Regions from separate parts of the Billgrantia hypersalina genome, predicted to be linked through region 4. Evidence: predicted binding sites of a transcription regulator. Region 4 holds the regulator's gene; each other region holds the start of a gene.

Region 1 (2,199 bases), on a different contig from region 4:
GCAGCAGGCCGACGCGGTGGTCTACGACCGCCTGGTGGGCGACGACGTGCTGGCGCTGATTCCCGCCGGTCATGAGCGCTACTACGTGGGCAAGGAGCGTGGCCACCACAGCGTGCCCCAGGCCGAGATCGGGGCGCTGCTGGTGAAACTCGCGGGGCAGGGCAAGTCGGTGGTGCGGCTCAAGGGCGGCGACCCCGGCGTGTTCGGGCGCATGGGCGAGGAGCTCGCTGCGCTGGCCGAAGCCGGGGTGGAGGCGGAGATCGTGCCGGGTATCACCGCCGCCTCGGCGGCCGCCGCCGGCATGGGCATACCGCTGACCGACCGCGCCCATGCCCAGCAGCTGCGCTTCGTCACCGCCCAGCTGTGCCGCAAAGGCGGCGAGCCCGACTGGGCCGAGTTGGCGCGCACCGACGAGACGCTGATCTTCTACATGGGCTTGACCAAGGTCGAAGCCATCTGCAGCGGGCTGCGCCGCGCCGGGCTGCCCGACGACTGGCCGATCATGCTGGTGGCCAATGCCAGCCTGCCGGAGCAGGCCTCGCTGGTCGGCACGCTGGCCGACATGCCGGACAAGCTCGCCGCTACGCCGCTACCGTCGCCCTGCCTGATCGTAGTGGGCAGCGTGGTGAGCATGGTCGCGACCAGCCCGGCCGCGGCGCAGCCTGCCCGGGACGCAACGCACCCGCGCGGCTGAGACGGGTTGCACCAAGTTCGGGCGTCGGCCCTTAAGGTTGCACCGGTGTGGCCTCTATTCGTCGTGAATAGGGGCCGCACTGCTTTCTGAAGCAAGCCCGGCAGCGAAGCACGCGGCGTGAAACCCCCGTCGACTCCCGCCTGGTGCGCCTATTTTTCCATGTTGTGACGAGTTGGCACGCTCCGTGCTTGTCCTTGGGCAGGGCCTGCTGCATTCGCAGGCGGGCCGGCAGGATCAACGACGATCCCCGGCCTTGCGACAAGGCCCCACGACAACACGACGAACACAGGCAAGGGCGCCTGGAGCTGCACGCCGGCTTCAGGCGCCCTTGCGTTTGTCGCGCCAGTGACGACACGGAGAAACGCCAGGAGCGTCGAGAACACTATGTCCTATCTGCTTCCTTCGGAATTCGCGACCAAAATGGTGGATGCCGGTGAGTCCAAGCTCCACATGGCCACGCGGGACGTGCTGATTCGCGCCTTCATGGCGGGAGCCATCCTGGCCCTGGCGGCGGTATTCGCCGTAACCATCACGGTACAGAGCGGCTCGGCCATCCTCGGGGCCGCCCTGTTCCCGGTCGGCTTCTGCATGCTCTACCTGATGGGCTTCGACCTGCTGACCGGGGTGTTCGTGCTCACGCCGCTGGCCTGGCTGGATCGCCGCCCCGGGGTCACCATCGAGAGAATCCTGGTCCACTGGGGCAAGGTCTTCTGCGGCAACCTGGCCGGCGCCCTGACCGTGGCGGTGCTGATGGCCATCGTCTTTACCTACGGCTTTTCCACGCCGCCGGATGAGGTGGGCCAGAAGATCGCCGGCATCGGCCATGCGCGTACCCTCGGCTACAAGGAGTTCGGCGCGGCGGGCATGCTGACCATCCTGATTCGCGGCATCCTGTGCAACTGGATGGTCTCGCTCGGCGTGGTCGGGGCGATGATCTCGACCACGGTGGGCGGCAAGGTGATCGCCATGTGGATGCCGATCATGGTGTTCTTCTTCATGGGTTTCGAGCACTCCATCGTCAACATGTTCCTGTTCCCGTCGGCGATGATGATGGGCGGCGGCTTCTCGATCATGGATTACCTGATCTGGAACGAGATCCCCGTGGTGGTGGGCAACCTGATCGGTGGGCTATCGCTGACCGGCCTGACGCTCTACGCCACTCACGTGCGCACCGCGCCGCTGCGTGATCTCTGAGCGAGGCGCAGCGCCTGCCGCAAGCGTGGGAACAAGGGCAGGAGAGGCGAGCGTGACGGGCCGCCTGCGGGTTGCCCTGGGTCAGTGTTCGCAGGCGGGGCGCAAGCCGGTCAACCAGGACTTTCACGGGGCCTACGTGCCCCGTGAGCCGCAGCTGTCGAGCAAGGGGATCGTGGTGGCGCTGGCCGACGGCATCAGCACCAGCACGGTGAGCCGGGTCGCCAGCGAATCGGCGGTCAAGAGCTTCATCGAGGATTACTACTGCACCGCCGAGAGCTGGACCGTGAAAACCGCGGCGCAGCGGGTGCTGA
Region 2 (2,199 bases), on a different contig from region 4:
GATCGGCTTCTGCCCCAGCAGGTGTGCCATCACGTCGAGCAAGTGTTCGGCGGGGAGCACCTGCAGGTCGCCGGCCAGCGCCGCCTCGTCGGCGTTCTCCCTGGGCACGATCAGCTTGCGCCCGGCCTTGCGCGCCGCCAGGGCCAGCGGCAGCACGCCGCTGATGGGGCGCAGGCGACCGTCCAGCGCCAGTTCGCCGACGCTCTCGATCCCCTCGACCGCCTCGCCCGGCACTTGGCCGGAAGCGATCAGGATACCCAGCGCAATGGGCAGGTCGAAGCGCCCGCCGACCTTGGGCAGGTCGGCGGGCGCCAGGTTGAGCACGATTCTTCGCGTATTGGGAAAATCGAAGCCGGCGTTGGTGAGGGCGCTGCGTACCCGCTCGCGGCTCTCCTTGACGGCGGCCTCGGGCAGGCCGACCAGGGTCATCCCCGGCAGGCCATTGGCCAGATGTACCTCGACCTGAACCTCGGGCGCTTCCAGCCCCAGGCCGGCCCGTGTGGCAACGATCGCCAGCATCGCGCAGTCCCTCGCAGTTCATTAGCGTAAGGGCTAGATACTAGCATTGTGCCGCAACGAGCGCTCCACGCTGGCTCAGCGGTCGGTTGCACCGGGGCCGGTTTCGCCTGTGCCATCCGGCCTGGACGACGCTCCCGCACCGCTTGGCCTGGATGTGTCCTTGTCGCTGGCGCTGGACGTGCCCGCATCGCCAGGCCTGGATGACGCACCCGTGTCGCCCGGCGTCGTGAGAGTCGCCTGGGTCACCGGCGTCTCGCGCGCCGCCAGCGCCTCCTCCAGCGCGGCCACCTGCTGCTCCAGGGCCTCGACGCGAATACGCGTGCGCTGCAGCACGTCCATCAATATATCGAAGTCCTCCCGCGATACCAGCTCGAGGCGGTCGAAGGCCCCGCGCACGACTTGCTGAATGCCTTTCTGGAACTCCTCCGGCGCCTGGGCCGCGCCCTGCAGGCGCTCGCCCAGCTGTTGCGCCAGCCGACTGATGGGATCGTGACTCGCCATGGTGCGTTTCTCCTTTTTGCCGCACGTGTTGCCTACAGCATACGCAAGCCCCCATCACGACGCATGCCCTTCTCACGCCCCGTCATGGCGCACCCGCACCATGCATAGCACCAGCCTGGTGCATGGCATCTTCGGTCGCTGCGCCAAAGGGGCGCAAGACACGTCCGAATAGAGCCTCAAGCCCCTGTTTCCGAGAAAGAAAAATCCCGCCTGGCACGGTCTGCGCATGACAAGACGTACAGCCGGCTGGCGACCCCGCCGCCTCAATTCCAGCAGGGAGAGACGCGATGAAGCTCATCACCGCCATTATCAAGCCGTTCAAGCTCGACGACGTTCGCGAGGCGCTGGCCGACAACGGCGTCCAGGGTATTACGGTGACCGAAGTGAAAGGCTTCGGCCGCCAGAAAGGGCATACCGAGCTCTACCGGGGCGCCGAGTACGTGGTCGACTTCCTGCCCAAGGTCAAGGTCGAGGTTGCTGTCGACGACTCCCGCGTCGAGAGCGTGCTCGACGCCATCTGCAGCGCGGCCAACAGCGGCAAGATCGGCGACGGCAAGGTCTTCGTCACGCCGCTGGAGGATGTGATCCGCATCCGTACCGGCGAGCGCGGCGCCGACGCCGTGTAACGACTGCCCCTATTACAAGAGCGATGGAGAAACTCCCATGAGTGAACTTGCTGAGCTGAGCTACGCGCTCGACACCTTCTACTTCCTGATATGCGGCGTGCTGGTGATGTGGATGGCCGCTGGCTTCTCGATGCTCGAGGCGGGCCTGGTGCGCGCCAAGAACACCGCCGAGATCCTGACCAAGAACATCGCCCTGTTCGCCATTGCCTGCACCATGTATCTGCTGGTGGGCTACGCCATCATGTATTCGAGCGATGCCGGCGGCATCCTGCCCAACCTGGGCGTACTGATCGGCGCCGAGAACAGCGCCGACGCAGTCACCGCCGGGGGCGACGACGCTCCCTACTACTCCATGCGCGCTGATTTCTTCTTCCAGGTGGTGTTCGTCGCCACCGCCATGTCGATCGTCTCCGGCGCCGTGGCCGAGCGCATGAAACTATGGGCCTTTCTCGCCTTCGCCGTGGTCATGACCGGGATCATCTATCCCGTTTCCGGCTACTGGACCTGGGGCGGTGGCTGGCTTTCCGAGCTGGGCTTCTCCGACTTCGCCGGC
Region 3 (2,199 bases), on a different contig from region 4:
CATGCCGATATTGATGGTGTCGCCAACCTGGAACGGGACCAGGAACAGGGCGACGCCGAGCAGGGACGGCAAGAGGAATTTCAGCAGGCTGCCGCGGGCGAAAGGAACCTGGTGGGCAGCGTCATGGGTGGTGTCGGTGGGCGTCATCTGTCATGTCCTGCATTGTCGTTATGAGTGGAACGGGTGTCAGTCGCGGCGCATGACGCCCGGCAAGGCGCATAGCATCTCGTAGAGCAGGGTGGCGCCCATCAAAGCGGTGTTGCCGCTGGGGTCGTAGGGCGGCGAGACCTCGACCAGGTCGCCGCCGACGAGGTTGAGCCCGGCGGCGCCGCGCACGATCTCGAGCCCCTGGGGCGAGGTCAGCCCCCCCATTTCGACAGTGCCGGTGCCGGGGGCGACGGAGGGGTCGAGCCCATCGATGTCGAAGGTCATGTAAACCGGCGTGTCGCCCATTTGCCCACGCACCTCGGTCATCAGCGGCGCCAGCGACTGGTACCAGCACTCTTCGGCGGTGACCACGCGGAAGCCTTGCTGACGGCACCAGTCGAAGTCCTCGGCGGCGTAGCCGGTTCCGCGCAGGCCGATCTGCACGACCTTGCCGTGGGCCAGCAGCCCCTCCTCCTGGGCGCGACGGAACGGCGTGCCGTGGGCGAGGGGCTCACCGAACATGTGCTCGTTGACGTCGGCATGCGCGTCGACATGGATCAGCCCCACCGGGCCGTGCTTTCTGGCGATGGCACGCAGGATCGGCAAGGTGATCAGGTGGTCGCCACCCAGTGTCAGCGGGATACAGCCGTGGCTTAGCACCTCGTCGTAGTAGCGCGCGATGAGGTCTACCGTCTTGGGAAGGTGGAAGGTGTTGATCGGTACGTCGCCGATGTCGGCCACTTGCAGGCTGTCGAAGGGCGCGGCTCGGGTGGCCATGTTGTACGGGCGCAGCATGCGCGACTCGTCGCGGATCTGGCGCGGCCCCAGGCGCGTACCGGGTCGGTTGGAGGTGGCGATATCGAGCGGCACGCCGATAAACGCCACGTCCAGCCCCGCTGCGGTGGGCTGGGTAGGCAAGCGCATCATCGTGGCGGGGCCACCGAAGCGGGGCATCTCGTTGCCGCCAAGCGGCTGGTTGAAATCGGTCATGGGTCACCTCTGCGTGTCTTTGCTCTATCGTGTTGCAGTTTCCATGCCACTTCGCAGCGAGCGACGCGGCAGGCTTCGTGAGGTTTCTTTGATTCAAGGTTGAATCATTTTGGCGTATGGTCGATGCATGTATGCATCACAATGCAAAAATGAATCCGACCAGACGGTACGTGAATGATGAGCGAGATCGATCGCGCGGTGGTGCGAACCATTGTCGAGACGGCAAACGACCATTTCTTCATCGTCGATGGCTCGGGCCGCGTACTCGATGTCAGCCCGGCCGCCGCGGCAGTCTACGGTATGGCGCGAGAGCGGCTGATCGGCAGCCAGGTGCAGCGGCTCGAGGCGGAGGGCGTGCTCAGGCCCTCCATCAGCCTGGAAGTGATCCGTACCGGCAGGCCGGCGCAACTGATGCAGGTGACGGGCACGGGCAGGCGGGTCATTGCCGAAGCGCACCCGGTCTACGTCGACGGCAGGCTCGAGCGCATCGTCAGCCGCTCCCGCGACCTCACCGACCTGCAACTGCTGCAGGATGAGTATGCGCTGCTGCAACGACGGTTCAGCGAGCATCTCAAGCGCAACCAGGGAGGAGGCGGCCCGGAGGAAGGCCAGTGGGAGGAAGCGCTCGACAGTCTCGAGGTGCGCAGCGAGGTAATGCGCGAGCTGGCTCTGTTGCTCAAGCGCGTGGCGCCATCGGATGCCACCGTGCTGATGCTGGGTGAGTCCGGCGTCGGCAAGACCGCCTTCGCCCGACAACTGCATCGCTGGAGCCGCCGCAGCGAGGGGCCCTTCGTCGAGGTCAACTGCGGGGCGATTCCCGAGAACCTGTTCGAGTCGGAGATGTTCGGCTACCAGCCGGGGGCTTTCAGCGGCGCGGCGCGCCAGGGCAAGGCGGGGCTTCTGGAGCAGGCGCAGGGCGGTACGCTGTTTCTCGACGAGATCGGCGAGTTGCCGCTATTGATGCAGACCAAGCTGCTCAAGGTGATCCAGGACGGCAGCGTCACGCGATTGGGCGACACTCGCCAGCGGCAAGTCGACTTTCGCCTGGTGGTGGCCACCAAC
Region 4 (2,199 bases):
GAGGCCGGCATGCGAGACTCGAGCAGCTGCTGGAAGACTTCCACGTCACTCACATCCGCGACAACCTGGGCATGAGCTTGTCGGGCGGCGAGAGACGACGGGTCGAGATCGCCAGAGCGTTGGCAACCGAGCCGGCGTTCATCCTGCTCGATGAACCCTTCGCCGGGGTCGATCCGATCTCGGTTGGCGAGATCAAGAGCATCATACGACAGCTCAAGGCTCGCAATATCGGTGTACTGATCACCGACCACAACGTACGCGAGACACTCGACATCTGTGATTCCGCCTATATCGTCGGCGACGGCCAGATCATTGCCGACGGGGACGCCGAGGCCATTCTGGCCAACCGGCGGGTGCGGGAGGTGTACCTGGGTGAAGATTTTCGGCTATAGCCACTTTTTCTCTGAGCAACCTCTTGATCGGCAAGCGCATATACTGTAAAGGCATGAATATTGCCGATGGCATGCTTATTGCAGAGCTTATCCTTGCAAGTCATCGCCCGGCGGTCTAGGGTAGAGCTTCCCCGGCAGATGAGCCCGTTATCCTCATGGCCATGAAAGCATCCTTGCAACTACGGGTCGGCACCCAGCTGACCATGACACCGCAACTGCAGCAGGCTATCGCCCTGCTGCAGCTCTCGACACTCGACCTGCGTCAGGAGATACAGCAGGCGCTCGAGTCCAATCCCATGCTGGAGCTTGACGACGGCTTTGGCGAACAAGCGGTCGGCCAAGCCGAGAGCGACGACTGGGCCAGTGAAATCCCCAGCGAACTGTCTACCGACAGCGACTGGACGGATACCTATCCCGATCATGCCATGAACTCAGGCAGTAGCGGTGAAGGACCGGATTTCGAACGCCAGGCGTCGGGGCAGACACTCGCCGGCCACCTGATCTGGCAATTGGCGATGACCGATCTGAACGAACGCCAGCGCCAGATCGCTGAAAGCCTGATCGATGCGGTCGACGGCACGGGCTATCTGGCCCAACCGCTGGAGGAGATTCGCGACGGGCTGCGCCAGCAGGGGCTCGAAGGGCTGCCGACCCGTGAAGTCGAGCAGATACTACTGCGCCTGCAACAGTTCGAGCCTACCGGCGTCTTCGCTCGCGACCTGCGCGAATGCCTGATGTTGCAGTTGGCCACGCTGCCCGACGATACGCCTCTGCTACCTCAGGCGCGGCGCCTGGTTCGACAATTCCTCGAGGCACTGGCAGCCGATGATCGCCGCCTGCTCAAGCGCCGCCTGGGGCTTGACGACGAGTCACTCGACGATGTCATCGCCCTGGTGCGCTCGCTGGACCCGCGCCCGGGCAGCGCCTATGCCGAGGTCGGCAGCAATTACATCACGCCGGACCTGATCGCCTATCACGATGAGTCGGGCTGGCGTGTGGAGCTCAATGCAGAGGCGCTTCCGCGGCTGCGCATCCAGCCCGACTACGTTGCCCTGGTGCGGCGCGCGGACAAGAGCCAGGACAACCAGTTTCTCAAGGATCACCTGCAGGAGGCACGCTGGCTCATGAAGAGCCTGGCGAGCCGCAACGATACGCTGCTGCGCGTCGGGCGCGAAATCATGGCACGCCAGATCGACTTCCTCGAACAGGGCGAGGAAGCCATGAAACCGCTGGTGCTGGCGGACATCGGCCAGGCGGTCGACATGCACGAGTCGACGATCTCTCGGGTGACGACACAGAAGTTCATCCACACGCCCCGTGGCGTCTTCGAGTTGAAGTACTTCTTTTCCAGCCAGGTCGGCGGCAACGGTGACGGCGATGCTCACTCAAGCACGGCCATCCGCGCCCGAATTCGCAAGCTGATCGCCGACGAACCGCCACGCAAGCCGCTCTCCGACAGCCGCTTGGTGGAACTGCTGGCCGACGATGGCATACAGGTGGCACGCCGGACCGTTGCCAAGTATCGTGAAGCACTGGGAATCCCTTCCTCGAGCGAACGCAAGCGTTTTCGCTGAGCCCAGAGCGAAGCGTTGACGCCGGGCAAGGCCTTCGTTCGGAGGGGTTTGCAGGGAGGCAAAAAGGGTTACAATCGTACTACCACACGAAGGACGAAGGAGCTTGTCATGCAAGTCAACATCACCGGCCATCATGTTGAGCTGACCGATTCGCTGCGTGACTATGTGAGCGAAAAGCTGAACCGCGTCCAGCGACATTACGACAATATCACCAATGTTCAGGTCACCCTCTC

Evidence for each region. Region 4 encodes sigma-54, which starts transcription at its own class of promoters, with help from an activator protein. Its sites were predicted from a motif close to TGGCACNNNNNTTGCTNT; they were not measured.
Region 1: a site for sigma-54 is predicted at 868-885, ahead of ACOJCM_RS10525 (formate/nitrite transporter family protein). Genes of this name have one in related genera too.
Region 2: a site for sigma-54 is predicted at 1,232-1,249, ahead of ACOJCM_RS04295 (P-II family nitrogen regulator). Genes of this name have one in related genera too.
Region 3: a site for sigma-54 is predicted at 1,169-1,186, ahead of speB (agmatinase). Genes of this name have one in related genera too.

What each region holds. Positions count from the first base shown of each region.
Region 1 covers NZ_JBMIQI010000011.1:708,983-711,181, forward strand. Annotated here, with positions in the region: gene cobA (uroporphyrinogen-III C-methyltransferase) at 1-694, shown strand, start outside; gene ACOJCM_RS10525 (formate/nitrite transporter family protein) at 1,079-1,888, shown strand; gene ACOJCM_RS10530 (protein kinase domain-containing protein) at 1,941-2,199, shown strand, end outside.
Region 2 covers NZ_JBMIQI010000007.1:49,016-51,214, forward strand. Annotated here, with positions in the region: gene ACOJCM_RS04285 (YifB family Mg chelatase-like AAA ATPase) at 1-519, opposite strand, end outside; gene ACOJCM_RS04290 (accessory factor UbiK family protein) at 595-1,020, opposite strand; gene ACOJCM_RS04295 (P-II family nitrogen regulator) at 1,308-1,646, shown strand; gene ACOJCM_RS04300 (ammonium transporter) at 1,684-2,199, shown strand, end outside.
Region 3 covers NZ_JBMIQI010000002.1:62,309-64,507, reverse strand. Annotated here, with positions in the region: gene ACOJCM_RS00425 (YjiH family protein) at 1-147, opposite strand, end outside; gene speB (agmatinase) at 187-1,137, opposite strand; gene ACOJCM_RS00415 (sigma-54 interaction domain-containing protein) at 1,315-2,199, shown strand, end outside.
Region 4 covers NZ_JBMIQI010000018.1:624,887-627,085, forward strand. Annotated here, with positions in the region: gene lptB (LPS export ABC transporter ATP-binding protein) at 1-392, shown strand, start outside; gene ACOJCM_RS17445 (RNA polymerase factor sigma-54) at 548-1,966, shown strand; gene hpf (ribosome hibernation-promoting factor, HPF/YfiA family) at 2,075-2,199, shown strand, end outside.